DNA from 3 places in the Bradyrhizobium sp. IAR9 genome. Region 2 is predicted to be linked to each of the others. Evidence: predicted binding sites of a transcription regulator. Region 2 holds the regulator's gene; each other region holds the start of a gene.
The links. The regulator PhoB, encoded in region 2, activates phosphate uptake and scavenging genes when phosphate is short. The targets are predictions, from matches to a motif close to TGTCATNNANCTGTCAT.
Positions count from the first base shown of each region.

Region 1: phnF (phosphonate metabolism transcriptional regulator PhnF) is a predicted target of PhoB. The motif match lies at 7,204-7,220, and genes of this name have one in related genera.
Region 3: GGD67_RS28335 (Orn/Lys/Arg decarboxylase N-terminal domain-containing protein) is a predicted target of PhoB. The motif match lies at 3,334-3,350, and genes of this name have one in related genera.

Region 1 is NZ_JACBZW010000015.1:106,310-116,380, reverse strand. It holds gene GGD67_RS31645 (pyridoxamine 5'-phosphate oxidase family protein) at 150-761, opposite strand; gene phnN (phosphonate metabolism protein/1,5-bisphosphokinase (PRPP-forming) PhnN) at 784-1,380, opposite strand; gene GGD67_RS31635 (alpha-D-ribose 1-methylphosphonate 5-triphosphate diphosphatase) at 1,377-2,534, opposite strand; gene phnL (phosphonate C-P lyase system protein PhnL) at 2,546-3,244, opposite strand; gene phnK (phosphonate C-P lyase system protein PhnK) at 3,267-4,064, opposite strand; gene GGD67_RS31620 (alpha-D-ribose 1-methylphosphonate 5-phosphate C-P-lyase PhnJ) at 4,057-4,953, opposite strand; gene GGD67_RS31615 (carbon-phosphorus lyase complex subunit PhnI) at 4,950-6,053, opposite strand; gene phnH (phosphonate C-P lyase system protein PhnH) at 6,058-6,666, opposite strand; gene phnG (phosphonate C-P lyase system protein PhnG) at 6,671-7,135, opposite strand; gene phnF (phosphonate metabolism transcriptional regulator PhnF) at 7,255-7,983, shown strand; gene phnE (phosphonate ABC transporter, permease protein PhnE) at 8,109-8,957, opposite strand; gene phnE (phosphonate ABC transporter, permease protein PhnE) at 8,954-9,838, opposite strand; gene phnD (phosphonate ABC transporter substrate-binding protein) at 9,910-10,071, opposite strand, start outside.
Region 2 is NZ_JACBZW010000023.1:47,568-57,638, reverse strand. It holds gene GGD67_RS37735 (Hsp33 family molecular chaperone) at 660-1,667, opposite strand; gene argF (ornithine carbamoyltransferase) at 1,934-2,857, opposite strand; gene GGD67_RS37725 (aspartate aminotransferase family protein) at 2,857-4,065, opposite strand; gene GGD67_RS37720 (GcrA family cell cycle regulator) at 4,522-5,034, shown strand; gene phoB (phosphate regulon transcriptional regulator PhoB) at 5,267-5,974, opposite strand; gene phoU (phosphate signaling complex protein PhoU) at 5,998-6,714, opposite strand; gene pstB (phosphate ABC transporter ATP-binding protein PstB) at 6,726-7,544, opposite strand; gene pstA (phosphate ABC transporter permease PstA) at 7,541-8,392, opposite strand; gene pstC (phosphate ABC transporter permease subunit PstC) at 8,397-9,386, opposite strand; gene pstS (phosphate ABC transporter substrate-binding protein PstS) at 9,578-10,071, opposite strand, start outside.
Region 3 is NZ_JACBZW010000012.1:229,496-239,566, forward strand. It holds gene GGD67_RS28320 (flagellar basal body rod protein FlgC) at 1-14, shown strand, start outside; gene GGD67_RS28325 (hypothetical protein) at 136-348, shown strand; gene GGD67_RS28330 (GNAT family N-acetyltransferase) at 352-927, opposite strand; gene GGD67_RS28335 (Orn/Lys/Arg decarboxylase N-terminal domain-containing protein) at 934-3,288, opposite strand; partial or broken gene GGD67_RS28340 (xanthine dehydrogenase family protein molybdopterin-binding subunit) at 3,389-5,589, opposite strand; gene GGD67_RS28345 (xanthine dehydrogenase family protein subunit M) at 5,597-6,613, opposite strand; gene GGD67_RS28350 ((2Fe-2S)-binding protein) at 6,610-7,095, opposite strand; gene GGD67_RS28355 (Lrp/AsnC family transcriptional regulator) at 7,236-7,715, opposite strand; gene ald (alanine dehydrogenase) at 7,860-8,975, shown strand; gene GGD67_RS28365 (NAD(P)/FAD-dependent oxidoreductase) at 9,052-10,071, opposite strand, start outside.

The DNA of each region.
Region 1 (10,071 bases), on a different contig from region 2:
CTTGTGGGAGAAGGTGGCGCGAAGCGCCGGATGAGGGGTTCGTTCCGCAGGTTCAAATGAGAGAGACTAGCGCGCGGAGAGAACCCCTCACCCGTCTCGCCGCTATGCGGCGAGCCACCCTCTCCCACAAGGGAGAGGGAAAGAAAGTCTCACCACATCGTCGCAGCGGCGCGCTCGGGCCAGATGCGATCGTACTCCGCGCCGCCGACCTTGTTGTCGCTCATCTCGGCGAGTATCTGACCGGGCGTCGGCAGCGTCTTGGGATCGATGCGCTTGTCGGGATTCCAGAGGTCGGAGCGGACGATGGCGCGGGCGCACTGGAAATAGATCTCGTCGACCCTCATGACCATGACGCTGCGCGGCGCCTTGCCCTCGACCTTGAACGAGGCCAGCAGCTCGGGATCGACCGAGAGATGGGCGCGGCCGTTGGCGCGAACCGCATTGCCGGAGCCGGGGATCAGGAACATCAACGACACGCGCGGGTCGCGCACGATGTTGCGCAGGGAATCGACCCGGTTGTTGCCGCGACGATCCGGCAGCATCAGCGTCTTGGAATCATGGATACGGACGAAGCCGGGCAAGTCACCACGCGGCGAGCAGTCGATGCCCTCGGGGCCGATGGTGGCGAGCGCGGCGAACGGCGCCTTCTCGATGAAGACGCGGTAGAGCGGGGTGACGTGGTCAGCGACTTTCACGGTCGAGGCGTCGTTGGTGGCGCCGTAGATGGCCTCCAGCTGTTCGATCGTTTCAATCACCGACATTCCGTTCTCCTTGCTGTACCGGCTAATCGTGCCAGCCTTCATTCCTGATCACGCGCACGAGCTGGCGGGCATGATAGTCCGCGCCGCCGGCATTGAGGATGGTGACATCAGCCTGCGCCGACCTGTCGTCGACGCTGCGGGTGAGACGCTCGGCGATGTTGCCGTCGCTTTGTCGCGCGCGGGCAGCCAGCCGCGCGGCCAGCACGTCCGGCGGCGCCGTGATCGCGACCACCACGATGTCAGCATAGGCCTGGCGCAGTGCGCCGATCACGGTGCGCGAGACGTTGGCGACGACCGTGCGGCCGGCGCGGATATCGTCGTTGATGTCGAGCGGCAGCGCATAGGAATGCCCGTGCGCGTCCCAATGCACGGCGAAATCGCCATGCTCGCACGCGCGGCAGAATTCGTCGGGACCGAGCGCGACATTGTCTTCGTCGGCGGAGGATTCGCGCGTCACGATTCGGCGCGGGAAGACAATGTCGTGATCGTCAGCGCAGGCCGCCCGCGCCAGCCGCAGCAGCGTGTCCTTGCCGGCGCCGCTGGGACCGACCACCAGCACGAGCCGTCCAGGTCCGATCGCTCCGGTCTGCTCGCCCGCCGTGGTTGCGCTCTCGCTCATGCGACACGATGTCCTTCGCGCCAGACACTGCGGACGACGGGAACGTGGCCTGCGACATGCACGCGGATGAGGTCGGCGCGCTTGCCGATCGCGACCTCGCCGCGGTCGGTGAGGCCAACTGCCTCCGCAGGTGCCTTGGTCACGGTGCGGATCGCCGCGGGAAGGCCGATGGCGGGCACGTGATCGGGCAATTGCAGCGCCCCCATCAGGAGGCTCGACGGGATGTAGTCCGACGACAGGATGTCGAGCAGGCCTTCGCGGGCGAGATCGACCGCGGCGATGTTGCCGGAGTGCGAGCCGCCGCGCACGACGTTCGGCGCACCCATCAGGATGTCGATGCCGGCCTCGTGCAAGCCGCGCGCGGCCTCGAGCGTGGTCGGGAACTCCGCCACCGAGACGCGATCGCGCACGGCATCCGCGACGTTCTCCTCGGTGGTGTCGTCGTGGCTTGCGAGCGGGATCTTGTACTGATGCGCCAGCGCCACGATCTCGCGCATGTTGCTCGCAGCATAGAGCTTCTGATATTCGAAGCGCTTGGCGAACAGCTCGTCGAGTTCGGCATCGGTCTTGCCGCCGCCCTTGCCGCGATAATAGTCGCGCAGCTTGACCTCGTCGCGGAACTGGCGCTGACCGGGCGTGTGGTCCATCAGCGACATCAGCTTGACGTCGGGACGGTCGATCAGCTCCCTGGCCTCCTCGACCACGCTCGGCATCGGAATTTCGCAGCGCAGATGCAGGAAGTGGTCGGCGCGCAACAGGCTGGCGTCGCGCGCGGTCGTGATCGCGGCGGCGAGCACGCCGGCGCGGCCGTCGACCTCTTCGGCGCCGTCCTCGCGCCAGACCCGGAGCGAATCGAACACGGTGGTGATGCCCGAAGTCGCGAGCTGGCCGTCATAGGAGATCACGGCCGCAACCGGATTCCAGAACACCTTTGGCCGCGGCACGTAATGGGCTTCGAGATGGTCGGTGTGCAGCTCGATCAGGCCCGGCATGATCAAATCGCCGCCGGCATCCTCGGCGCCCGCAGGCGCAGTCCCATCGCCGATCTCGGCGATGCGCCCGTCGGCAAGAGCGAGCCAGCCCTGCTCGATCACCCGGTCAGCCAGCACGATCCTGGCGTTGGCGATCACAATGTCCTTCGGCTTGGCGTTCATTTCCATTTCCTTCAGGCCGCGGCGGCAAAGCTGGTGACGTCGACGATGCGGTCGGCAATCAGATGACGGATTTCGTCGTCATGGACAATGGCAACCATGGCGACGCCCTGGCGCTTTTTCTCGGCGACCAGCTCGACCACGACCGCGCGGTTGGCGGCATCCAGCGAGGCGGTCGGCTCGTCCAGCAGCAGTATCGGCAGGTCCGAGATGAAGCCGCGCGCGATGTTGACGCGCTGCTGCTCGCCGCCGGAGAAGGTCGCGGGCGGAAGCTGCCACAGCCGCTCGGGGATGTTGAGGCGGTGCAGCAGATCGCCGGCGCGGGCTTGCGCGTCGGCGCGTGGCATGCCGTTCACGATCAGCGGCTCGGCGACGACGTCGATAGTGGCCACCCGCGGCACCGCGCGCAGGAACTGGCTGACATAGCCGATGGTGGCGCGACGGACGTTGAGCACCTGGCGCGGCTCGGCGCTGGCGAGATCGATCAGCGCGCCGCGGTGGCGGATGCCGATGCGACCGCTATCGCAGCGGTAATTGCCGAAGATCATCTTCAGGATCGACGATTTGCCGGCGCCTGATGGCCCCGACAGCACGACGCATTCGCTCGCGTTGACCTGGAAAGTCACGCCGCTGACGACAGGCAACTCGATGCCGCCCTGCAGGTGCATGGTGAAGGTCTTGTTGGCATCGGTGACGTCGATCATGGCGGTCATTGGAAAGCTCATATTGAAAGGTTCATGGCGGCAGGATCGAGGAGACGAGAAGTTGCGTATAGGGCTCGCGGGGATCGTCGAGAACCTGGTCGGTGAGACCGGTCTCGATGACGCGGCCGCCCTTCATCACCATCACGCGGTGCGAGAGCAGCCGCGCCACCGCGAGGTCGTGGGTGACGATGATGACCGCGAGGTGCAGCTCGGCGACGAGGCTGCGCAGGAGGTCGAGCAGGCGCGCCTGCACGGACACGTCGAGGCCGCCGGTCGGCTCGTCCATGAACACCAACCGCGGCTCGGTGACGAGGTTGCGCGCGATCTGGAGACGCTGGCGCATGCCGCCGGAATAGGTCCGCGGTGCATCGTCGATGCGGGCGGTGTCGATCTCGACGCGGGTGAGCCAGTCGGACGCGGTCTCGCGGATGCGGCCATAGTGATTCCAACCCACCGCCATCAGCCGCTCGCCGACATTGGCGCCGGCCGAGACCGCCATGCGCAGGCCCTGCGCAGGATCCTGATGCACAAAACCCCAGTCGGTACGATACAGGAAGCGCCGCTCGGCTTCGCCGAGCGTGGCGAGATCGCGGGCGACACCGTCGCGCATCCGATAGGACACATGGCCGCCGCTGGCTGCGAGCTGGCCCGACAGCAGCTGCAGCAGCGTCGACTTGCCCGAACCTGATTCGCCGACGATCGCCAGCACTTCGCCTGGATACAGCGCGAAGGAGACGTCACGGCACGCGGCGATACGGCCGAAAGATTTGCTGAGGGAGGTCGCGACCAGCAGCGGCTGATCGTTTTCGAGCGCCGCGTGATCAACCATTGGTGCCTCCTTGCGCCTTCTCCTTGTACGGCGCGGCGCTGAGGCTGCCGTGATGACCGGCGGCCTGGCGGCTCTCGCAATAGTCGGTGTCCGAGCACACGAACATCCGTCCGCCCTTGTCGTCGGTGACGATCTCGTCGAGATAGGAATTCTCCGCGCCGCACAGCGCGCAGGGCGCGTTGAAGCGATAGGGCTCGAACGGATGATCCTCGAAATCGAGCGACACCACCTTCGTGTAAGGCGGGATCGCATAGATGCGCTTCTCGCGGCCGGCGCCGAACAATTGCAACGCCGGGCAATTGTCCATCTTGGGATTGTCGAATTTCGGCGTCGGCGACGGATCCATCACGTAGCGCGCATTGACCTTGACCGGATAGGCGTAGGCGGTGGCGATGTGGCCGAAGCGGGCGATGTCCTCATAGAGCTTCACATGCATCAGGCCGTATTCGGCCAGCGCGTGCATGCGCCGCGTCTCGGTCTCGCGCGGCTCGAGGAAACGCAGCGGCTCCGGGATCGGCACCTGATAGACCAGCACCTGGTTTGCGTGCAGCGTCGCCTCGGGGATGCGGTGGCGGGTCTGGATCACCGTCGCTTCGTCAGTTGCGGTCGTCGTGGCAACGCCCGCGGTCTTGGCGAAGAATTTCCGGATCGAGATCGCGTTGGTGGTGTCGTCGGAGCCCTGGTCGATCACCTTCAGCACGTCGGCGGGACCGAGGATCGCAGCGGTCACCTGCACGCCGCCGGTGCCCCAGCCATAGGGCATCGGCATCTCGCGGCTGGCGAACGGCACCTGATAGCCGGGAATGGCGATCGCCTTCAGGATCGCGCGGCGGATCATCCGCTTGGTCTGCTCGTCGAGATAGGCGAAATTGTAGGCGGGCGCGTTCATTCCGCGGCCTCCTTCATGGCATCAGGCGCCTGGGCGTCAGTGAATTCCTTGCGCAGCTTGCGGAGCAGGCCGAGCTCGGACTGGAAGTCGACATAATGCGGCAGCTTCAGATGCTCGACGAAGCCGGTGGCCTGGACGTTGTCCGAATGCGACATCACGAATTCTTCATCTTGCGCGGGGGCGAGTGCCTCCTCGCCGAGCTCGCGGGCACGCAGCGCGCGGTCGACCAGGGCCATCGACATGGTCTTGCGCTCGCTCTGGCCGAAGGCGAGGCCATAGCCGCGGGTGAAGCACGGCGCTTCCGTCGCGGAGCCCTTGAACTGGTTGACCATCTGGCACTCGGTGAGCTCGATCGAGCCGAGCGGCACGGCGAAGCCGACGTCTTCCGCCAAAAATTCCACCTCGACCTCGCCGAAGCGGATCTCGCCGGCGAAGGGATGGTTGCGGCCATAGCCACGCTGGGTGGAATAGCCCATCGCCAGCAAGAATCCTTCGTCACCGCGTGCGAGATTCTGCAGGCGCAAATCACGGTCCGCAGGAAAATTCAGCGGCTCGCGGGTGAGGTCGCCGACGCTGGCGCCGTCCTCGGCCTGCGGAGAGGATTCGATCAGTCCGTCGCGGCCGAGGATGTCGGTCACGCGCGGCGTCGGCACCGTCGAGGCTTCCGCCGTTGCCGGCGCCTCCGGCACGAAGCCTTCGGCGAGCGCGGGATCGAGCAGGCGATGGGTGTAGTCGAAGGTCGGCCCGAGGATCTGCCCGCCGGGAATGTCCTTGAAGGTCGAGGACACCCGCCGCTGCACGCGCATCGCGCCGGTGTCGACCGGCTCGCTCGCGCCGAAACGCGGCATCGTGGCGCGGAAGGCGCGAACCAGGAAGATCGCCTCGATCAGATCGCCGCGCGCCTGCTTGATCGCGAGGGCCGCGAGCTCGCGGTCATAGAGCGAGCCTTCGCTCATGACGCGGTCCACGGCGAGGCCAAGCTGCTCCGAGATCTGGTCGAGCGTGACCTCCGGAACGCCTTGGTCGCCGCGCCGCTTGTCTGCGAGCAGGCGATGGGCGTTCTCGATGGCGCGTTCGCCGCCTTTGACTGCGACATACATGCTTCTAGCTTCCCTTGCTCACGATTCGCGTGGTGCGGGGGATCGCGACCACGGCGTCATCGGCCACCAGCACCACATCGATGCCGCGCGGAAACAGCGCCTCGTTGATGTGCATACGCTCGAACAGATCGAACGGCTTGATCGACGCATTGAGCATGGCGGCGCCGTCGATGCCGGGGCCGCGCAGCTCGAAGCTCCGTCCGGAGTCGAGGCTATCGACCTGCAGGATCACCGTGGTGGACCGATCCGGATATTCGCTGGTTCCGAGCGCGAAGCGTTCGAGCGGCGGCAGCGCACCGCCGTCGCTGATCAGCGCAAAACTCGCGATCGAGGAATCCTGCACCACGGGCGCGCCGGTGTGAAACTTCAGCCATTTCACCACGTTCGGGCTCTCCGCCAGCCGCGCGTCGAGCCAGAGCGGCGTGTCGTGGTCGAACAGCGTCAGCGCGATCGCGGCCGTGCCGCGCATCATCCTGTCGGGCGTCCCCGCCCCCGGTACGATGCGCTGGACCGAGCCCGGCCGCGCCATCGCGTCCATGACCGAGCGAAAGGTCGATTGCGCCGACAGCACCTTGTCGGCGAAGCCCGGCGGCAGTTCCGCAATCGTGGTCATGATCTCACCCCTCACCGCGCACCATGGTGTAGAAATCAACCTTCGTCGCAGCGGTCTCGGCCGCCGCCTGCGCGCGGCCAGCCATAAGCTGCTCACGCAACGGGGCGATAACGTCCCGCTCCACCACTCCGCCAAAATCCCTCGACTGCACCAGGGCGTCGCACAAAGCGATCAGCCGCGCTTTCTCGCCGTCGCGCCCGAGCGTGTAGCCGAATCCGACCTCGCCGCTCGCAAGCCGCACCGCGGCGCGCGACACCGTGGCTTCACCGAGATTGAACGGCGCGCCGTCGCCGCCGACCCGGCCGCGCAGCATGACGAGACCGTTTTCGGGCGCTCGCAGATCCTGATGGGCCGGGAGCGCCAAGTTGCGGAGGCGGGCGGCGATCTCGCCCGCCTCCGCGTGCGCCAGCACGGCCATGGCGGCCTGGCGCTGGGCTTGCTGGTTGTTGTGCAGGGTCACCTGATTCACCGAACCTTTGACAGAACTTGCCGCGCTGAAGTTGTCTATGATAATAGACAACTTCATACGGGAGCGCCATGACTGTTTCGTGACAAAGCTGTGATTTCTGGGCTAGGCTGGCCGGCGATATGAGCATGCAAGACACTGCGTCGTCCGGCGTCGCGCTATGGCGCCTCGTTGCCGACGGCATCGAGCGCGGCATCGCCGACGGCCGCTTTGCGGCCGGCGACAAATTGCCGGGCGAGATGGAGATCGCCGAAACCTATCGGGTGAATCGCCACACCGTGCGGCGCGCGCTGGCAGCGCTTGCCGAGCGCGGCCTGGTGCGCGCCGAGCGCGGCAGCGGAACCTATGTCGAGGCGCAGAAGCTCGCTTATCCCCTGCGCTCGCGTACGCGCTTCTCCGAGATCGTCGGCGCCGGTGGCCGCGAGCCGCGCGGTCAGTTGATCGAGGCGACCGCCGATGTCGCGACCCGCGAGCTGGCGCGCGAGCTCGGCCTGAAGGCCGGCGCGCCCTTGGTGCGGATCGAGGCGATTCGCCTTGCCGACCGCACGCCGATTTGCGTCTCCACCACCTGGCTGTCCGCGGAATTGTTTCCCGGCGCCGGTGCCGTGTTCGCGGCGACGCGCTCGATGACGAAGCTGCTGGAGCATTATGGGGTGCGCGACTATCGCCGCGGCGCGACCCGGATCACCGCCGGCATCGTCGACGCAACCGACGCGGCCCGGCTCGATCTCGCGCTCGGACGGCCGATCCTAGTGGTCGATGCCACCGACCACGATCTCGACGGCAAGCCGCTGATGACCAAGCATTCGCGCTTCGCCGCGGAACGGGTGGAGTTTCTGGTGGAGTCGTAGGGCTCTCTCCAAGAAACCGGAGCCGTAGGGTGGGCAAAGGCGCACTTCGCGCCGTGCCCACGATCTTTCTCGATCATTCAGAGCCGTGGGCACGCTGCGCTTTGCCCACCCTACGGCACCATTGCTCAGGCCACGGCCCTTCGCCCAATGATCGCAAAGCGCAGCTTGCCCGAGATGAAATCGATCGCGGCGACCGCGACCAGGATCATCAGGATCAGGAACGACACCTTCTGCCATTCCAGCACGCGGATCTGCTCGGCGAGCTGCAGGCCGATGCCGCCGGCGCCGACGATGCCGATGATGGTGGCCGAGCGGGTGTTGGATTCGATGAAATAGAGCACCTGCCCGGCGATCACGGGCAGCACCTGCGGCAACAGCCCAAAGCGGATCTCGTGCAGCGGGCTGCCGCCGGAGGCGCGGATGCCCTCGACCTGCTTCTGGTCGGCGCCCTCGATCGCCTCCGAGAACAGCTTTCCGAAGGCGCCGAAATCCGACACCGCAATGGCGAGCACGCCGGCGAACGGGCCGAGCCCGACGACGTTGATCCACACCAGCGCCCAGATCAGCGTGTCGACGCCGCGGATCGAATCCAGGACACGGCGGACAGGAAAGCGCAACAGCTTCGACGGCACCACGTTGCGCGCCGCGAGCAGGCTGACCGGAAGCGAGAAGATTGCGGCCAGCGTCGTGCCGAGCAGCGCGATCGACAGCGTCTCGCCGAGCGCCTTCAGATAGATCGGCAGCGACGAGCCGGGATCGGGCGGGATCATCATCAAGGTGATCCAGCCGAGCTGGCTGAGACCTGCGAAGAAGCGCGACGGCGAGAAGTCGAGATCGACCAGGCCGTAAACGAGGATCGCGAACGCCGCGACGATCATCGCGGGTGTGGCAAGCCGCGCCGAGGCGGGTCGGTCGAACACATCCGGATAGCGCGCGCGAAGCTCTCGCGTGTCGACCGCTTGCCGCCTCGTCACGTCCGCGCCTCCTTGCCGAACAGGCGGCCGCGCAGCCAACCGGTGCTGATATCGATGATGAAGACGGTGACGATGATGGTCAGCAGGATCGCGCTGACGTCCGAATAGTAGAATTTGCGGATCGCGACGACGAGTTCCTGGCCGATGCCGCCGGCACCGACGAAGCCCATCACGGAGGCTTCACGGACGTTGATCTCGAAGCGCAGCAGCGCGTAGCTCGCATAACCCGCGGTCACCTGCGGCACGACGGCGAACCGCATGCAGGACAGCCAGCTCGCGCCGGTCGAGCGGATGCCTTCGACCGGCTTCATGTCGGCGTTCTCGACGATTTCCGAGAACAGCTTTCCGAGCGCGCCGGTGGAGTGGATCGCGATCGCGAGCACACCCGCCATCGGTCCGAGCCCGAAGGCGATCACGAAGATCAGCGCGAAGACGATGCCCGGAACGGTGCGGGCGAACTCGAGCAGGCGCCGGACGACGAAGCGCAGCCAGGGGGCGGGCGAGGTGTTTTCAGCCGCGAAGAAGTTCAGGCAAAATGCCAAGGTCGCGCCGATCAGCGTGCCGACATAGGAGATCAGCAGCGTCTCGCCGAGCATTTTCAGCCATTTGCGCCAGCCCCAGAGCCATTCGCCGACATCGGTCCAGACGCGCTGGCCGTTGTCGAGCGTGAGGATGCGATCGAAATAGCTGATGAAATTGCCGAAATAGGTGAACAGCGTGCGCAGATTCACTTCCGCGCCGATTCCCGCGAGAACCAGCGCGGCGGCGAAGACCGCGATCCCCAACAGCAGGCGGAGCCGCCTGCGCCCGACCGCCTGGCGATAAGCGGCGTTGAGCACGGCAAGCTGCTGTTCGGGGAGGATCGAAACCGCTGTTGTCATCGGCCTGAGATGAGTTCCGTCAAAGAAAGAGCCGGGTCCAGGGACCCGGCTCCAGTTGCATCGCCCTGAGATCAGGACGCCTTCTTCTTACGCAGCGCATCGACGAACTTGATCAGCTCGATCGTGCCATCCCAGTCCTTGGTGGTGGCGGGATGAAAGCCCTTCTTCTGACCGTCGGAGAGGCGGTCGAACGCGGCCTTGTCCTTGGCCGGCGCGTCGAAGAACGCCTTCGC
Region 2 (10,071 bases):
TGGCACCCGCGGTCTGCTGCGCGAAAAGCGCACGCAAGAAGACCGCACAGCAGCATACAGGTGTCGCCGATCACTCGGCCTTCCCTGCGCGATGGTTGGACGGCTTATGCCGTGATCTCCCGGGAGCCGACCATTCCTTCTGGCCTCCCTCGCCGTTCGAATTGACGATGCCGTCCGCCCGGTTGGGCTCGCGCGCATCTTCGAAAGGCTTGACCGTAGCAACGACGGCCAGGACCACACGGTTTTGCCGTACGCGCATTCGCTGGTCACCACATTATCTCCCGGCCTTGTCGACGTTGCCGAAAGAATGTGGCGAGACGAACTGAACAGCGCCGCTCATCCGCACGCGGTTACGGGCTCACAGGGACTACCCGCCCTGCCCGCACCTCTCGTGCCGACGCTGCCGCGTCCACCGCAAGCCCGGCTCGCGACAGTGACGACCACATAGTCGCCCCTCTTGGGTGAGCCGGGATGGGCAACACATACGCCGAAACCGAATTTCGGTAAAGTGGAATATTTTTAGCGAAGCGGATTGACAGAGCGCGACACAGGGCAGGCGCCGTAGGGTGGGCAAAGCGAAGCGTGCCCACGTCTTTCGCCGCCGTCGAGAGCTCGTGGGCACGGCGCAAGTGCGCCTTTGCCCACCCTACGAGAGCTCGCTACGCGCCTTCGACGCCCGCCTCGTCCGGCGTGAAATCGTACACCGAGCTGCAGAACTCGCAGGTGACGACGACCTTGTCGTCCTTGACCATGGCGGCGCGGTCGTCGGGGGAGAAGCTCTTCAGCATCGCGGCGACCGCATCGCGCGAGCAGGAGCATTGCGCCTTGAGCACCATCGGATTGAACACGCGCACGCCGCGCTCGTGAAACAGGCGGAACAGCAGCCGCTCGCCGGAGAGCTCGGGATCAATCAGCTCGACGTCCTCGACGGTCTCGATCAGCGAACGCGCCTCGACCCAGGCGTCGTCCTCCGCGACGCTGTGCACCTCGACGCCATCAGGGGCATCGCCGGGATGCAGATCGGCCTGCCGCGCGCGCTCCGCCGCCTTGGGCAGAAACTGCATCAGCATGCCGCCGGCGCGCCAGCGATGCTTGCCGCCGTCGTTGGAGCGCCACTCCTCGCCAACCGCGAGGCGCACGCGCGTCGGGATCTGCTCGGAGCGCAGGAAATATTCGTGGGCGGCGTCTTCGAGGCTGCCGCCGTCGAGCGCGACCAGACCCTGGTAGCGACTCATGTCGGGGCCCTGGTCGATGGTCATGGCGAGATGGCCGCGGCCGAGCAGCGTGCCCGAATCTTTGGTATCGCCGAGACGCGCGGCATCGAAGCGCGCATAGGCCCGCAGGCGATCCGGCGCCATGTAGTCTACGACCAGGAACGACACCGGGCCGTCGGTCTGGGCCTGCAGGATGAAGCGGCCCTCGAATTTCAGCGCCGAGCCGAGCAGCGTCGTCAGCACGATGGCCTCGCCGAGCAGCTTGCCGACCGGCGCGGGGTAATCGTGCTTGGTCAGGATCTCGTCGAGCGCCGGGCCAAGCCGCACCAGGCGCCCGCGCACGTCGAGCGCGTCGACCTCGTAGGGCAACACGGCGTCATCGATCGGAACCGCTGATGGCGCGCGAACCGGGCCTTCGGGGCCGGCTTTCATCTGAGGGGATTGGGAAACCATGGGTCGTTATCTGGGGTCGGTCGGTGGGAAATGGAAGGGCGCGGGGTGGTGGGTTCGGGGGCGATAAGGTTGCACAACGTTGCGGCAAATTCGATGTCGTCCCGGACAACCGTAAGCGCAGCTCCGGGGCCCATAACCACAGGATGCGGTTTGGCGAAGACCGCTCGCCTCCGCCAGCCCGCCACAAGAGAGATTCCGCGGTATGGGTCCCTGCGTTCGCAGGGACGACAGTTGTGTGTGAGGCGGCCGTCGGGCTTGCAGCGCCCTTACTTCACCGCATCGAAGCACCAGGCCAGGATGCCCTTCTGCGCGTGCAGGCGGTTTTCGGCCTCATCGAACACGACCGATTGCGGACCGTCGATCACGTCGTCGGTGACTTCCTCGCCGCGATGGGCGGGCAGGCAGTGCATGAACAGCGCATCGGGCTTGGCCAGCGACATCAGCTTGCCGTTGACCTGATAGGGCTTAAGCACGTTGTGGCGGTGCTCGCCTTCCTTGTCGCCCATCGACACCCAGGTGTCGGTGACGACACAGTCGGCGCCGCGCACGGCGGCTTCCGGATCGGTGCCGAGCATGATCGGCGCGCCGGTCGCCTTGATGAAGTCGCGCATCACTTTTTTCGGCGCGAGCTCCGGCGGCGTCGCGACATTGAGCTGAAACTTGAAGCGCTCGGCGGCGTGAGCCCAGGACGCCAGCACATTATTGTCGTCGCCGGTCCAGGCCACCGTCTTGCCCTCGATCGGGCCGCGATGCTCCTCATAGGTCATGAGATCGGCCATCACCTGGCAGGGGTGCGAGCGCCGCGTCAGGCCGTTGATGACGGGCACCGTCGCGTTGGCCGCAAGCTCCAGCAGCGCGTCATGGTTGAGAATACGGATCATGATGGCATCGACATAGCGCGACAGCACGCGCGCGGTGTCGGCGATGGTCTCACCGCGGCCGAGCTGCATCTCGGCACCGGTGAGCATGATGGGCTCGCCGCCGAGCTGACGCATCGCGACGTCGAACGACACGCGTGTCCGGGTCGACGGGCGCTCGAAGATCATCGCCAGCGTCTTGCCTTCGAGCGGCCGCACCGGCTGCTGCGCCTTCTGCTTCGCCTTCATGGCGGAGGACGCCGCGAGCATGGTCTTGAGCTCCGACAGCGGCAGCTCGTTGATATCCAGGAAGTGCTTCGGGGACTTGCTCATCAGCTTGCCGCCCGCTTGGTCTGGCTGGACGAGATCGCGGCGCAGGCGCGCTCTAACCGCCCGACGCTGTCCTCGATCTCGGCTTCGGTCACGATCAGCGGTGGCAGGAAACGCACGACATTGTCGCCGGCCCCGACCGTGAGCAGTTTTTCATTGCGCAGCGCCGCGACGAGATCGCCGGAGGGCACCACGGCCTTGATGCCGATCAGAAGGCCCTCGCCGCGCACTTCGCTGACGACATCGCCATGACGGTCGATCACGGAGGCGAGCTTCTGCTTCAGCAGCAGCGACATCTTCTGCACGTGGTCGAAGAAGCCGGGCTGGAGCATGACGTCGAGCACCGCATTGGCCGCGGAGATCGCCAGCGGATTGCCGCCGAAGGTCGAGCCGTGCGAGCCGGGCCCCATGCCGGCTGCCGCATCCGCGGTCGCCAGCACAGCGCCGATCGGGAAGCCGCCGCCGAGCGCCTTTGCCAGCGACATCACGTCAGGCGTGACGCCGGTGCGCCGATAGGCGAACAGATCGCCGCTGCGGCCCATGCCGGTCTGCACCTCGTCGAAGGCCAGCAGCAGGCCCTTCTCGTCGCAAAGCTGGCGCAACGCCTTGAGGAAGGTCGGCGTTGCCGAGCGCACGCCGCCCTCGCCCTGGATCGGCTCGATCAGGATGCCGGCGGTGTGCGGGCCGATCGCCTTCTTGACGGCCTCGATATCGCCATGCGGCACCTGGTCGAAGCCTTCCATGGGCGGACCGAAGCCTTCGAGATATTTTGCAGAGCCGGTCGCGGCGAGCGTTGCCAGCGTGCGGCCGTGGAAGGCGCCTTCGAAGGTGATGATGCGATAACGTTCCGGATGCCCCTTGGAGAAGTGATGATGGCGGACCAGCTTGATCACACCTTCCAGCGCTTCGGCGCCCGAATTGCAGAAGAACACGAAGTCGGCAAAGCTTTCGTTGCAAAGCCGGCTCGCGAGCTTCTCGCCGTCCGGGCTCTGGAACAGGTTCGACATGTGCCAGAGCTTGGTCGCCTGCTCCTGCAGCGCCTTGATCAGATGCGGGTGGCAATGGCCGAGCGCATTCACAGCCACGCCCGAGGTGAAATCGAGATAGCGATCGCCATTGGTCGCGATCAGCCAGCAGCCTTCGCCGCGCTCGAAGCCGAGGTCGGCTCTGGCGAAAACGGGGAGCAAATGCGGCGCTGCGCTGTTAGTCATGATGTCACTTGAATGTTGCGGACGGTGTGACGCGTGCATTGCGCAACGCACCATCGACCGGCCCGGAAAACGAAACGTGCCGCCTTTTAAGGGCGGCACGCGGGACTATCTTATGCTTGGCAAGACGGGTGTCAATGCCGCCCGGAAAGCCTCAGGAAACGCTGAATCCGTAGTCTTGCGGTGCCGATTTTGCGGGTTTTCACCACGGAACATGTGGAAGCGAGTCGGCGGACTCTTGCGCGGGAGTCACGCCATATTGTAGCGTTTGGATTGTCAGATACGACATCTCGTGCAGCGGTTCTGATCCCAAGAGTCCTCTTGTACCGGCGTAAACGTTCGGGCGTCAGTCACGCGCCCGGCGAGCCTTAAGGGATTCTGACGGCACGGGTTTTTGAAGGCTTAGGCAATCGCTGCGAGGCCCCAGGATGGCTGGCGCGTAGCGAGGGAAAGGGTGCAATGACGGTTTTGACCTGGTCCGACGATCGCGTCGAGCAGCTGAAAAAGCTCTGGGAGGCCGGACTTTCGGCCAGCCAGATCGCAGCTGAGCTCGGCAATGTGACCCGCAATGCCGTGATCGGCAAAGTGCACAGGCTGGGTCTGTCCGGCCGCGCCAAGAGCCCTTCATCGGCAGCGCCCCGGCCGCGCAAGGCGCGTCCCGCGCAGCACATGATGCGGGTGACCCGCCCCATCGCGCGCGGCAACACCGCGCTGGCGCAGGCCTTCGAGGTCGAGGTGGAGGCTGAACCCGTCACCTACGACAACGTGGTGCCGATGGGCCAGCGGCTGTCGCTGCTCGAGCTGAACGAGGCGACCTGCCACTGGCCGGTCGGCGATCCCTCGAGCCCGGATTTCTTCTTCTGCGGCGGCAAGGCACTGTCCGGCCTGCCCTACTGCGCCCAGCACTCGCGCGTGGCGTATCAGCCGGCGGCGGATCGCCGGCGCGCGCCGGCGAAGCCGGGTCCGCGCTGAGTTCGCGGAATTCTCTGATCGCCAAGACGGCAGCCGTCACACGATGACGGCTCAACCAACTCGGTGTCATCCCCGCGAACGCGGGGATCCATAACCACAAGGCGCAGTTGTCGCGCGAGATGGTCACTCCGGGTCTTCGCCAAACCACCGCCTGTGGTTATGGGTCCCTGCTTTCGCAGGGACGACACCGGAGAATGCGGCGGCAGCCCGCCAAAGCCAACGCCAGCAAACCTTACGTCTGCTCCGCCTTCGCGAAGCGGTCGTCGAGCGCGTAGCCGGCGCCGCGGACGGTGCGGATCGGATCCTGCTCGCGGCCGAGATTGAGCAGCTTGCGCAAGCGGCCGATATGGACGTCGACGGTGCGCTCATCGATGTAGATGTCGCGACCCCAGACGCTGTCGAGCAGCTGCTCGCGCGAGAACACGCGGCCGGGATGCTCCAGGAAGAACTCCAGCAGGCGATATTCGGTCGGGCCGAGATCGATCGGCCGGCCCGAGCGCGCCACGCGGCGCTTGTCGCGGTCGAGCTCGATGTCGCCATAGGCCAGCACCGTCGCGAGCCGCTCAGGACTGGCGCGCCGCAGCAGGCCCTTCACGCGCGCCAAAAGCTCCGGCACCGAGAACGGCTTGACGATGTAGTCGTCGGCGCCGGTCGCAAGCCCCCGCACCCGCTCGCTCTCCTCGCCGCGCGCGGTGAGCATGATGATCGGCAGCTGCTTGGTGTCGGGCCGGGTGCGCAGGCGGCGGCACAGCTCGATGCCCGACAGGCCCGGCAGCATCCAGTCGAGCACGATCAGGTCCGGGATGTGCTCCTTGAGGCGGGTGTCGGCGTCGTCGCCGCGCATGACCGTCTCGACGTCATAGCCGTCGCCTTCGAGGTTGTAGCGAAGCAGCTCGGTGAGAGCTTCCTCGTCCTCAACCACCATAATGCGTGCGCCCATCGGGTCGTCGCTCCTTCAAGTCTTCAGGTATTCGGGACCGTCGTGGCGAAGGTGGTCATGTCGCCCTTCGGCCGCTTGTCGGTGATCGCCTGGCCCTCGATCATGTAGAACACGGTCTCGGCGATGTTGGTGGCGTGGTCGCCGATCCGCTCGATGTTCTTGGCGCAGAACATCAGATGGATGCAGAACGAGATGTTGCGCGGATCCTCCATCATGTAGGTGAGGAGCTCGCGGAACAGCGAGGTGCAGATCGCGTCGACCTCCTCGTCGCCCTTCCACACCGCCATCGCCGCCGGCAGGTCATGCGCGGCATAGGCGTCCAGCACCGACTTGACCTGCTGCTGCACGAGGTCGGTCATGTGCTCCAGGCCGCGGAACAGCTTCAGCGGATGGAAGTCGGTCTCCAGCGCGGCGACGCGCTTGCCCATGTTCTTGGCGAGATCGCCGATGCGCTCGAGGTCGGTCGCAACGCGCATGGCGCCGACGATCTCGCGCAGATCCACCGCCATCGGCTGCCGGCGGGCGATGGTGAGCACCGCGCGTTCCTCGATGCGCTTCTGCAGCGCGTCGAGCTCGGCGTCGATGGTGACGACGCGCTGGCCGAGCGCGACGTCGCGGCGGATCAGCGCGTCGACGGAATCGACGATCATGCGCTCGGCGATGCCGCCCATCTCGGCGACCAGGCGGGTGAGCTCCTGGAGGTCGGTGTCGAAAGCCTTTGCGGTATGTTCAGTACCCATGTCGCGTCTCCTCAGCCGAACCGGCCGGTGATGTAATCCTGCGTGCGCCGGTCGCTCGGCGACGTGAAGATCTTGCTGGTGTCGTCGAACTCGATCAGCTCGCCGAGATACATGAAGGCGGTCTTGTCGGAGACGCGCGCCGCCTGCTGCATGTTGTGGGTGACGATCGCGATCGTGTAGTTCTCGGACAGTTCCTGGATCAGCTCCTCGACCTTGGCGGTCGAGATCGGATCGAGCGCCGAGCAGGGCTCGTCGAACAAAATCACTTCAGGGCGCACCGCGACGGTGCGGGCGATGCACAGGCGCTGCTGCTGGCCGCCGGAGAGCGACAGGCCGGAGGCGTTGAGCTTGTCCTTGACCTCGTTCCACAGCGCGCCGCCGCGCAGCGCCTTCTCGACGCGGTCGTCCATCTCGGACTTCGAGATCTTCTCATAGAGGCGGATGCCGAAGGCGATGTTCTCGTAGATCGTCATCGGGAATGGCGTCGGCTTCTGGAACACCATGCCGACCCGGGCGCGCAGCAGATTGAGGTCGAGCCTGGGGTCGAGGACGTTGGTCTGGTCCAGCATGAGCTGGCCGGTGGCGCGCTGGCCCGGATAGAGGTCGTACATCCGGTTGAAGATGCGCAGCAGGGTCGACTTGCCGCAGCCCGACGGGCCGATGAACGCCGTGACGCGGTTGGCGCCCAGCGTCAGGTTGATGTTCTTCAGCGCGTGGTGCTCGCCGTAATAGAAATTGAGATTGCGCACCGTCACCTTGGCCGGGGCTTCCGGCAGCGGCTGCGAGGCCAGATGAGCGTTGGAACTCATGGATACGGACAGGTCGGTCATTTTGCAGTCCTCTCGGCGCCGAGGATGCGCGCGCCAATGTTCAGGGCAAGCACGGTGAGCGTGATCAGCAGCGCGCCGCTCCAGGCGAGCTGCTTCCAATAGGCGTAGGGGCTCTGGACGAAGTTGTTGATGGTAACCGGCAGGTTGGCCATCGTCTTGTTCAGGCCGAGGCTGAAGAACTGGTTCGACAGCGCGGTGAAGAGCAGCGGCGCGGTCTCGCCGGCGACGCGGGCGGTGGCGAGCAGCACGCCGGTGATGAGGCCCGACCGGGCCGCACGATAGGCGATACGCTTGATCACCAGCGAGCGCGGCAGGCCGAGCGCCGAGGCCGCCTCGCGCAGGGGATTCGGCACCAGCAGCAGCATGTCCTCGGTGGTGCGCAGCACGACCGGGATCACGATGACGGCGAGCGCGAGCGCGCCCGCGATCGCGGAGAAGCCACGCATCGGCACCACCACCGCGCCATAGATGAACAGGCCGATGATGATCGAAGGCGCCGAGAGCAGGATGTCGTTGATGAAGCGGATCACCGAGGTCAGCTTGTCGTTGCGGCCGTATTCGGCAAGGTAGGTGCCGGCGAACAGGCCGAGCGGCGCGCCGATGCCGACGCCGATCAACGTCATGATGATCGAACCGACGATCGCGTTGCGCAGGCCGCCTTCGGTCGAACCGGGCGGCGGCGTATCCGCGACGAAGATCTGAAGATTGAGGCCGGCCAGGCCGTTGAAGAGCAGCGTGACCAGGATCAGCGCGAGCCAGGTGACGCCGAAGGCGGCCGCGGCGAAGCAGAGCCCGCGGATGACGATGTCCTTGCGGCGACGACGCGAATAGATCGGATTGAGCGCCATGACGTTACTTCCCCGCCTTCTTGTCCAGCCGCATCAGCATCAGCCGCGCTGCGGCCAGCACGAAGAACGTCAGCACGAACAGCAAGAGGCCGAGCAGGATCAGGCCGGACTGGTGCAGGCCGTCGCTCTCGGCGAACTCGGATGCGATCGCCGCCGAGATCGTGGTGCCCGGCGCGAAGATCGATGAGGAGATGCGGAACGAATTGCCGATGATGAAGGTCACCGCCATGGTCTCGCCGAGCGCGCGGCCCAGCGCCAGCATGACGCCCCCGATGATGCCGACGCGGGTGTAGGGGATCACCACGCTGCGGACGACTTCCCAGGTGGTGCAGCCGACGCCGTAGGCGGCCTCCTTCAGCACCGGCGGCACCGTCTTGAACACGTCGACCGAGATCGAGGTGATGAAGGGCAGCACCATGATGGCGAGGATCAGCGCGGCGTTGAACGTGCTGAGATAGGACGGCGGACCTGCGAAGATCGCGCCCAGCACGGGCACGCCGTCAAAGATCCTGATCATGAAGGGCTGGAAGGTGTTGGCCAGGAACGGGCCCAGCACGAAGAAGCCCCACATGCCGTAGATGATCGAGGGAATGCCGGCGAGCAGCTCGATCGCCATGCCGATCGGGCGGCGCAGCCATTGCGGGCAGAGCTCGGTGAGGAAGATCGCAATGCCGAGACCGACGGGAATGGCGATCAGCATCGCGATGAAGGAGGTGACGAGCGTGCCGTACATCGGCCCGAGCGCGCCGAGCACGGGCGGATCGGCCGACGGCGCCCAGCGCTGCGTCCACAGGAAGGAGAAGCCGTATTCCTTCATCGCCGGGAACGCGCCGACGATCAGCGAGACGATGATGCCACCGAGAATGAGGAGCACCGAGATCGCGGACAACCGCGTGATCCAGTAGAAGGTGACGTCGCCGAGCTTGAACGCGCTCAAGGCCTTGGCGCGGTCATACGGTCCGGCGTCGTCGATTACATCGCTCTGAACGGCCATTTCTGCCACGCCGATCCCCTGTGCCCGATAATATACGCTTGTTGTCAGTCTTTTTGTCGGTCTCGCGCTCCGGACACGGCATGACCGATCCGGAGCGGAAGTCTTGCGGGTCCCGGCCCTCGCGGAGCGGCACGCTGGACGATGCTTCGTATCGCCAGGGCCGCGCCGCGTCCGGGACGCGAGAGCCCTACTTAGCTCTTGATCTCGGCAGCCCAGGTCTTCTCGATCAGGGTCACGACGCCTTCGGGCATCGGGATGTAGTCGAGCTCTTCAGCCGCCTTGCCGCCGCTCTTGAAGGCCCAGCGGAAGAACTTGATGGCTTCCTGCGAGGCCGCCTTGTCGGTGGCGTCCTTGTGCATGAGGATGAAGGTCGCCGCGGTGATCGGCCAGGACTTCTCGCCGGGCTGGTCGGTCAGGATGACGTAGTAGCCGGGCGCCTTGGCCCAGTCGGCGTTGGAGGCGGCCGCCTGGAAGGCTTCGACGGTCGGCTGCACCGGCTTGCCGGCCTTGTTGACGAGACCGGTGTAGGTCAGCTTGTTCTGCTTGGCATAGGCGTACTCGACATAGCCGATCGAGTTCTTGGTCTGGCTGATGTTGCCCGACACGCCTTCATTGCCCTTGGCGCCGACGCCGACCGGCCACTCGACCGCGGTGCCCTCACCGACCTTGCTCTTCCAGTCCGCGC
Region 3 (10,071 bases), on a different contig from region 2:
ACATCACCACATGAGGGCGGACTGCCGCCCGGATGGGCGGCGGGAACCTTGCCGGTCCTTGATCCGCGTCAAAATCTCCTTCCCCGGTCCGGCTTAAATGGGATTAGAGTGCGGCCGGGGCAGCAGGGAGGTCCCATGTCAACCTATGTCGTCAAGTTCATGAAAGATGTGCTCGGCGAGTACGGCCGGCAGAGCGAGATTTGCCAGGGTACGCTGGAAATCGACGCCTCCGACGAGGACGAGGCCAGGGAGCGGGCGAAGGCCAGGTTCTGCAAGGACCAGGCCCTGCATCACTGGTCGCTGCATGCCGACCGCATCCATGTGAGAGCGGCCGACTTTCCGTCCTGAGGTCTACCGGCCCGGCGCCACGACGGGTGGGGGCGCCGTGGTCCCCGCGCCGAGCGAACGCTGCACCATGACGGTGTCGGACCAGCGGCCGTGGCGATAGGCCACGCCGCAAAGCAGGCCGGCGCGCGCGAAGCCGAACTTCTCGTGCAGCGCCAGCGAGGGCGCGTTGTCGGCGTCGATATAGCCGATCATCTGGCGGAAGCCGGCCGCCGCACAAGCATCGATCAACTCGTGCAGCAGCAGCCGTCCGACCCCGCGGCCGAGCTGCTCGTGGTGGACGTAGATCGAGTGCTTGGCCGTGTAGCGATAGGCCGGGCGCTTGCGGAACAGCACGGCATAGGCATAGCCGACCACCTCGCCGCGAAACGTCGCGACCAGATGCGGCAGGCGGGTCTGCCTGAGGTTCTTGCGCCGGTCGCGCAGATCGTCCGGCTCGGGCGCACCGGTTCCCTCGATGTCGCGCGTCACGCCGCTGCGGACGTGATGGCGGTAGATCGCCAGCATCGCCTCGACATCGCTGTCGCGTGACGGCCTGACCAGGACGGCTTCGTCGCTCGCGCGCGCAGCTGTTTCGTTCATTCGCACCTACTCGGCAACGACGTAAGTATAGAGCCCGATGCGCCCCTGGGCATCGATCTCCTTGTAGACGCCCTGGATCTCGACGTCGAAGCCCGGAAACGTGTTGAAACAGGTTTCGAACATCTTGAGATAATCGACCATGGGCTTGGCCCGTTCCGTCAGCCGCTCGCCGGGCACGATGGTGGCGATGCCGGGCGGATAGACCACGAAGGGCGTGGTCGCGATGCGGCCCGCGATGGCCTCGATCGGCAAATAGTCGACATCGTTCTTGAACAGATAGCGCGCGGCATCGCGAGGCGACATCGCGATCTCAGGCATGTGCTCGGGCATGAACTGCCGGGCCTGGAGCGCGCTGACGTCGGCGGCGCGGAAGAACCGGTGCATCTCGCCGCAGAGGTCGCGTAAGCGCACGCCGGCATAGCGTGCCTGCCGCCGCTGGTAGAATTCTGGAATGACGTCGGCCAGCAGCGCGTTGTCATCGTGGAGCTTCTTGAAGGCGACAAGGCCGGAGATCAGCGTGCCGGCCTTGCTCGCCTCGACGCCGGGGGTCAGCAGGAAGAGCAGGGAGTTGAGGTCGTTCTTCTCGGGGACGATGCGGTTCTCGCGCAAATATTGCGCCACGACGGGGGCGGGGATGCCGTGCTCGGCATAGGCGCCTGAGCGGTCGAAGCCGGGGGTGAGCAGCGTCAGCTTGTTCGGATCTGTCATGGCAAACCCCTCGGCCATGCCGGGGAAGCCGTGCCAGTTGGTATCGGGCGAGAGCTGCCACAGCGCGGCGTTGGTGGCGAGCTCATCGGTGGAGAGGGTTTCCCAGGCGACGTTGTGGACGGCGCCCGGGCGGCCGACATCGGGAATGGCGACGCGGTCGGGAACGAAGGGTTCGAAGAACCAGCGCCGGTCCGGATTCTGCTCCTTCTCTTCGAACTCCCTGCGCATCGCGCGGATCTTCTTGCGCAGCTCGATGCCGAGGCGGATCGTGTCGTCCCACAGCACTTCGCCGGAGCGGCCCTTCATCATCTGCGCACCGACGTCGAGCGAGGCGAACAGCGGATAGAAGGGTGACGTGGAGGCGTGCTGCATGAAGCTTTCGTTGAAACGGCGGTGCTCGACGCGTCGCTTCTGGCCGCGGATGTGGCGGTCCTTGATGTGGATCTGGGAGGCCTGCGAGAAGCTCGCAAGCTGCTTGTGGGTCGATTGCGTCGCGATGATGCCCGGTGCTTCCGGCGGAAGGTTCGCCAGCCCCATGGCGAAACGGCCGGCATAGAGCGGGTGGAATTTCATGAAGCCGGCCCAGGCTTCGTCGAACAGGATGTACTCGCACAGATGGCCGATGCGCTTCAGGATCATCTCGGCGCTGTGGATCGTCCCATCATAGGTGCACTGTTCGACGACGGCGACGCGGAACGGCCGCTCCTTGCGCCAGGCCTCCTTGTCCGTGACCAGCGGGTGATTGCGGATCGCCTCGCGCAAGGTCTTCTCGTCCAGCACGTCCCAGCGCATCGGGCCGATCAGGCCCCAGGCGTTGCGGATGGTCGGCACGTAAACCGGGACGCCGCCGTTGATCATCAGGGCGCCGTGATGGGCAGCCTTGTGGTTGTTGCGGTCGAACAGCACGAGGTCGCCGTCGGTGACGAGGGCGCCGAGCGCGACCTTGTTCGAGGTCGAGGTGCCGTTGAGCACGAAATAGGTCTTCTCCGCGCCAAAAATCTGCGCGGCTTCCTTCTGCGCTTTGAGGGCAGGCCCTTCATGGGTGAGGAGGTCGCCGAGATCGAGCACGGAATTGTCGAGGTCGTCCCGGAATACGGATTCGCCGAGGTGCTCGACGAAGACCCGGCCGATCGGGCTGCGGTTGTAGAATACGCCGCCATTGTGCCCCGGGCAGGTCCAGAGCTGGTTGCCTTCCTCGGCATAGTCGACCAGCGCGCCAAAGAACGGCGTCTTCAACGTTTCGGCATATTGCTTGAGCCGGCTGATTAGATTCTTGGCGATGAAGGTCGGCGTTTCCTCGGACAGGAAGACATAGCCGTCGATGAAATCGAGCACCTCGACCGGCAGGTCCTCGAAGCGCTTGCGCCGGATCAGGAGGATGATCGGGAAATCGAGGCCGCGGCGGCGCATCAAATTGATCAGCGCCGAGGTCTTGCCCTCCAGGCCCTTCTTGCCCCAGTCCACCACCATGCAGCCGATCGCGGCGTCGGTCTGCACCGCCATCTCGGCATCCTCGAGCTTGCGCGCCCGGACCACCTCGAAGCCGGAGCGCTGGATCTCCTCGATGATCTGGTTGAAGCGGACGCCTTCGAGATCGTCGGCGTCGAACACTGGTGCGGCGAACAGGAAGTTGAAGCGCTTGAAATAGTCCATGTCGGGTCCTGAATGTGCCAGAGACACAGCTCATCGACACATTCGATGACAGCTGGATGACACTGACCCGATCCAGGCATGGCTCGGATGACAAGGCAGGTCAGCCGAGCAGCTTGTCCAGCGTGATCGGGAAGTGCCGGACACGCTTGCCGGTGGCATGATAGACGGCGTTCGCGATTGCCGCAGGCACGCCCACGATGCCGATCTCGCCGAGACCCTTGACGCCGAGCTTGTTGATTCGGTCGTCCGGCTCGTCGACGAAGATGACGTCGATGTCGTGAATATCGGCATTCACCGGGATGTGGTACTCGGCGATGTTCGCGTTCATGATGCGGCCGAAGCGGTGGTCCATGACCGTCTCCTCGTGCAGCGCCATTCCGATCCCCCAGACCACGCTGCCCATGATCTGGCTGCGGCCTGTCTTGGTATTCAGGATCCGCCCGGCCGCGACGGCGCTCACGACTCGCGTGACCCGAATGACGCCGAGTTCCTCGTCGACCTTCACCTCGGCGAAGACAGCCGAATGCGTGTTGCGGGCGTGCGACTTGTCCTCCGCGAACTGGTTGAGCTTCTGCTTCTCGATCCGCTCGAGCTTGCCGTGACGCATCACATCGGCGATCGAGACAGCGCGGCTCTTGTCGCCGGCCTTGGAAATCGTGCCGTCAACAAGAACCATTTCCGATGCATTGAGGCCGCCAAGTGGCGAGTCAGGTATCGCCTTGGCCAGACGCGCGAGCTCCTGGCGAATGTCCTCGGCCGCTCCCAAGACCGCATGTGCGCTCGAAGCGGCCATCCAGGAGCCGCCCTCGACGGGCGCTTGGGGCAGGGTTGAATCGGCAAGCTTCACGTCGATATTCCCGATCGGCAGCCCGAGGGCGTCGGCCGCGACCTGCGCCATGATGGTGTAGGTGCCGGTGCCGATATCGGACGCGGCGCAGGATACCTCGGCGTGGCCGTTGGCGGTCAGCACGATGCGCACGGCGACCGGCATCTGCAGCGCCTCCCACACCCCTGTCGCCATGCCCCAGCCGACCAGGTCCTTGCCATCGCGCATCGCACGCGGCGCGGGATTGCGGCGAGCCCAGCCGAAGGCTTCCGCGCCACGGGCGTAACATTCGCGCAGTTGCTTGCTGGTGAAGGGCAGGTCTTCTGGTCGCGATCCGAGTAGCACTTCAGGCGCAGCTCGATCGGATCGAGCTTGAGTGCGACGGCCAGCTCGTCCATGGCGCATTCGAGTGCGCAGACGCCCGTTGCCGCGCCCGGCGCACGCATGTCGCAGGGGGTGGGGACGTCCAGGTGGACGAGCTTGTGGGAGAGGCGACTGTTGGGGCTCTTGTAGAGCTGCTGCGCCCAGCCGGTGTCATTGCGTGAGAAATCCTCGTAGCGCGAGGTGACGGCAATGGCTTCGTGCGTGACCGCATCGAGCGTGCCGTCCGACTTTGCGCCGAGCGCGACGCGCTGGATGGTCATCGGCCGGTAGCCGAGCCCATACATCTGCTGCCGCGTCAATACGACACGAACGGATCGCTTCAGCGCGAGGGCGGCAAGCGTTGCCAGCACCACCTGGTGCTGCGGCCGCAGGCCGGAGCCGAAGGCGCCGCCGACATAGGGCGAGACCACGCGGATGTCCTCCGGCTTCATGTCGAACACGCCGCAGAGATATTTATGGACGTTCTGGACGCCCTGCGTCTTGTCGTAGACCGTGAGGCTGCCGCTGCCGTCCCAGACCGCTGTCGTCGCATAGAGCTCCATCGGGTTGTGGTGCTCGGTCGGGAGGACGTAGTCGGCCTCATGGCGAACCGCTGCCCCAGCCAGCGCCGCTGCGGCGTCGCCGCGCGGCTTGTGCGGCTGGTCCACCTTGGCGGATGTGCCGCGTTCGGTTTCGAGATCGGTCGCAAACGCCTCCTGCTCGTATTCGACACGCACGCGCGTTGCCGCGAATTTGGCAGTTTCCCAGTCCTCCGCGATGACGAGCGCGATTGGCTGACCGTTGAACTTGACCCTGTCGTCGTAAAGCGGGCGGAAGGGTGAACCCTTCTCCGGCGCCACCTCGTCCTTCCAGGCCTCATCCTTGTCGGCGAGGGCCACGCGATGCGTATGCGTGAGCACGTCGACCACGCCCTTCACCTTCAGCGCGTCGCTGGTGTCGAGCCGAGCGATGCGCCCGCGCGGAACCGTGGCATCGACGATGAAGCCATGGAGGAGGCCGTCTGCCGCGAATTCGCCGGCATATTTGGCGGCGCCAGTGACTTTGGCCCGGCCATCGACGCGGGACGTTGGTGTTCCGACATAGCCGTTCATCGGTCCCTCACGCGATCTTCTTGTGAGCTTGTGACTGTGGTGTGCCGCTTGCGGCCTGCATCAGCGTACGCACGACGGCCCGGCGTGCGAGTTCGAGCTTGAAGCCGTTGTGCGAACCAGCGACCGCTCCCTGCAGCAGCAGATCGGCAGCGCGTCCAAAATGATCCGGCGTTGCCGCCTGGCCGCGCAACGCCGCTTCAGCTTCGAGCCTGCGCCACGGCTTGTGAGCCACACCGCCGAGTGCCAGGCGCGCTTCGCTGATTGCGTTGCCCTCCAGTTCGAGCGCAGCCGCGACCGAGACCAAGGCAAAGGCGTACGACAGCCGGTCACGGATCTTCAGATAGCTGTAGTTCCGGGCAAAGCCGCGCGGCGGCAGCCCGATCGCGGTGATGATCTCGCCGGTGCTGAGATTGGTATCGACGTGAGGTTTGTCGCCTGGAAGCCGATGGAAATCTGTCAGCGCGATGGTGCGCTCACCGGTGGGGCCTGCGATGTGCACCAGCGCGCCGAGCGCGGCCAGCGCCACGCTCATGTCGGATGGGTTGGTCGCGATGCAGGAATTGCTGGCGCCTAGGATCGCGTGGTTGCGGTTGAGACCGTCGATCGCCGAGCAGCCGCTGCCGGGCTCTCGCTTGTTACAAGGGGTGGTCGTATCATAGAAATAGGCGCAACGCGTTCGCTGCATCAGATTGCCGCCGACCGAAGCCATGTTGCGCAATTGCGCGGAGGCGCCGGCGAGGATGGCGCTGGCGAGCAGGGGATAGCGCTGTTCGATCAACGGATGGTAAGCAAGGTCCGAATTCGGCACCAGGGCGCCGATGCGCAGCCCCTGATCGGGTGTCTCCTCGACGTTGCGGAGCGGCAGGCGGGAGATGTCGATCAGCCGCGAGGGGCGTTCGACGTTCTCCTTCATCAGGTCGATCAGATTGGTCCCGCCGGCAATCAGTTTTGCGCCAGGATCGGCGGCCAGAAGGCGGATCGCGTCGGCGACATCGTTGGCGCGGGAATACTGAAAATTATTCATGACCGGCTCATCGCCTGCTCGATCGCAGCCACGATGTTGGGATATGCGCCGCAGCGACAAAGATTTCCGCTCATCAACTCCCGGATCTCGTCGGCATCGCGCGCCCGACCTTCGGCCAACAAGCCCGCGGCAGAGCAAATCTGTCCCGGCGTGCAATAGCCGCACTGGAAGGCATCGTGGTCGATGAAGGCTTGTTGCAGGGGATGCAACGTGCCGTCCCTGGCCAAGCCTTCGATCGTCGTGATCTCGGCGCCATCCTTCATGACCGCGAGGGTCAGGCAGGAATTGACCCGTCTTCCGTCGACCAGCAGGGTGCAAGCGCCGCATTGGCCGTGATCGCAGCCTTTCTTGGTGCCGGTCAACTCCAGGCGGTCACGCAGCGCATCGAGAAGCGTGGTCCACGGCACGACCTGAAGCGCGCGCCTTTCGCCATTGACGACGAGGTTGATCAGAATGCGCTCGGGGATCGTAGTGTCGGCCATATCCTAATTCCTTGCGGAAAGGCCGAGCTGGACAAATAGTGGAAGTGACGCAAGAATGCGCTGCCGCCGCTGGCCGATAGCGCCCAACGGATGACGCGTTGCTTGGTTCCAGACCGATTCCCCCGACCGGATAGACGAGGTCAGCGCTTCACTTCGCCGAATACCACCGTCGGCACCGCGCGGTTGACGATTTCGCGCAGGGCAAAGCTCGATTGCACGCGCGCGACGCGCGGCAGGCGGGACAGCTCGGTGCGGTGGATGCGCTCGAAATCCTGGATGTCGCGGGCAAGCACGATCAGGATGTAGTCGTCGGTTCCCGACATCAGGAAGCAGCGCACGACGGAAGGGCATTTCACCACCTCCGCCTCGAACGCCTTCAACGCGTCGTCGCTCTGGCTTTCCAGCGCGATGCGGACCAACACGGTGATGGTGAGGCCGAACTGGGCGAGATCGAGTGCGGCCTGGTAGGCCTGGATGTAGCCCTCGTCCTCCAGAGCCTTCTGCCGCCGGGCCAGCGCCGTGCTGGAGAGCCCGACCTTGTTGGCAAGCTCGGTGTGGCTGGCACGCGCATTGGTCGTGAGTTCCGCGAGGATCGCGAGGTCTTTCCGGTCGAGGGCCAATGTTTCGTTTCCAGCGTGAAAGGGCAGCTTGGCGCCGGAAACCGGCGCGCGCCTGCCGAAACTAGCGGATATTTGCACGAAACCAAACCGGCCCCGTCGCTACGATGAGGAACAGAATCAAGGCGTTGGCAAAGGAGCCGGAAGATGCGCATCGGTGTGCCCAAGGAGATCAAGGTGCAGGAATATCGCGTCGGGCTCACCCCGGGCGCCGTCCGTGAATATGTCGCGGCCGGGCACCAGGTCACGGTCGAGACCGGCGCCGGCGGCGGCATCGGCGCATCCGACGAGGTGTATCGGCGGGCAGGGGCCACCATTGCCGAGAGCGCCCGCGACATCTTTGCCAGGTCCGACATGATCGTGAAGGTAAAGGAGCCGCAGAAGAGCGAATGGGCCCAGCTCCGGGACGGCCAGATCCTGTTCACTTATCTTCATCTTGCGCCGGATCCGGAGCAGGCCAAGGGCCTGCTTGCCTCCGGCTGCACCGCGATCGCCTATGAAACCGTCACGGACGCGAACGGTCACCTCCCGCTGCTCGCCCCGATGAGCGAAGTCGCCGGCCGACTCGCCATCGAGGCCGCCGGCGCCGCGCTCAAGCGCTCGGCCGGCGGCCGCGGCCTGTTGCTGGGCGGCGTGCCCGGCGTGCAGCCGGCGCGCGTCGTCGTGCTCGGCGGCGGCGTGGTCGGAACGCAGGCGGCGCGCATGGCCGCAGGCCTCGGTGCCGAAGTCACCGTGATCGACCGCTCGATCCCGCGCTTGCGCCAACTGGACGATCTTTTTGCCGGACGCGTGCGTACCCGCTTCTCGACCATCGAATCGGTCGAGGACGAGGTGTTCACCGCCGACGTCGTGATCGGTGCGGTGCTGGTGCCGGGCGCCAGCGCCCCCAAGCTGGTCACGCGCGCGATGCTGAAGTCGATGCGGCCGGGCGCCGTGCTGGTCGATGTCGCGATCGACCAGGGCGGCTGCTTCGAGACTTCGCACGCGACCACGCATGCCGACCCGACCTATGAGGTGGACGGCGTCGTGCACTATTGCGTTGCTAATATGCCGGGCGCGGTGCCGGTGACGTCGAGCCAGGCGCTGAACAATGCGACACTGCCGTTCGGCCTGATGCTCGCGAACAAGGGCTTTGCCGCGGTGCTGGAAAACCCGCATTTGCGAAATGGGCTGAACGTCCATCGCGGGCGCATCACCAACAAGGCGGTGGCGGAGAGCCTCGGGCTGGAGTTTGCTCCGGTGGAGAGTGGGCTGGCGGCTTAGCGGCGCGGCGTACGCGGATGTCTCACCCTTTCCCACAAGGGGAGAGGGTGCACCGGTTCTGCCGAGCGATCAACGTTCACGCCTTCGTCAGCCTGTACTGCCGCAGATCGGGATCATGGGTCATGCGCCAATAGTCCACGAACCGCCACGGCATCGCCGAAAACACCCGACCACTCGAATTGCGATAATAGGTGCTCATGCCAGGGTGCGTCCAGATCATCGCTTCGTGCTCGACATCGACCTTACGGACGTAGTCGTCGAGCACGTCCTGACGGACGTCGATGGCAGCGACGTCGTGCTCGATCATTTCGGCGAGGCAGGCGGCGATGTAGCGGCTCTGGCATTCCGACTGGAAGATGACGCTGCCGCCATGCGCCGGGCCGGAGTTGGGGCCGAGCATGCAGAAGAAGTTGGGGAAATCGGGCACGGTGAGGCCGAGGAACGCGGTCGGATTGTCGTTGCTCCAGGCCTCGCGCAAATCCTTGCCGTTGCGGCCGCTGATGTTGAGGCGCGCCGCCATTTCCGTCACCTTGAAGCCGGTTGCGACCACGATGACGTCGGCAGGGCGGTGATTGCCATCGGCGGTGACGATGCCGCGCTGGTCGAAATGGTCGATTGCCTCGGTGACGAGCTCCACGTTCGGCCGCGTCAACGTCTTGAACCAGTTGTTGTCGAGCAGGATGCGCTTGCCGTAGGGCGGATAGGTCGGCACGCATTTTTCGATCAGGTCCGGCCGGCCCTGCAATTCCGACAGGATGAAATCGGTCAGCTCCTGGCGGTGCCGGTCGTTGCCCTTGTTGACGGCACGCTCGGGATGCGGCCAGGCCGGGTCCTTGCGCAGGAAAGGCAAGAGGCCGTCGCCATAGCGCCAGAACATGTTGAAGCGGTACCATTGCACGTAGAAAGGCAGATGCGCCAACAGCCAGCGCGCACCCTCGCTGATCGGATCGGCATAGCCCTTCACCGGCCGCGCCCATTGCGCGCTGCGCTGATAGACGGTGACCGAGGCGACGCGGCCGGCGATCGACGGCACCAGCTGCATCGACGTCGCGCCGGTGCCGATCACGGCGACATGCTTGCCGTCGATGTTGATGTC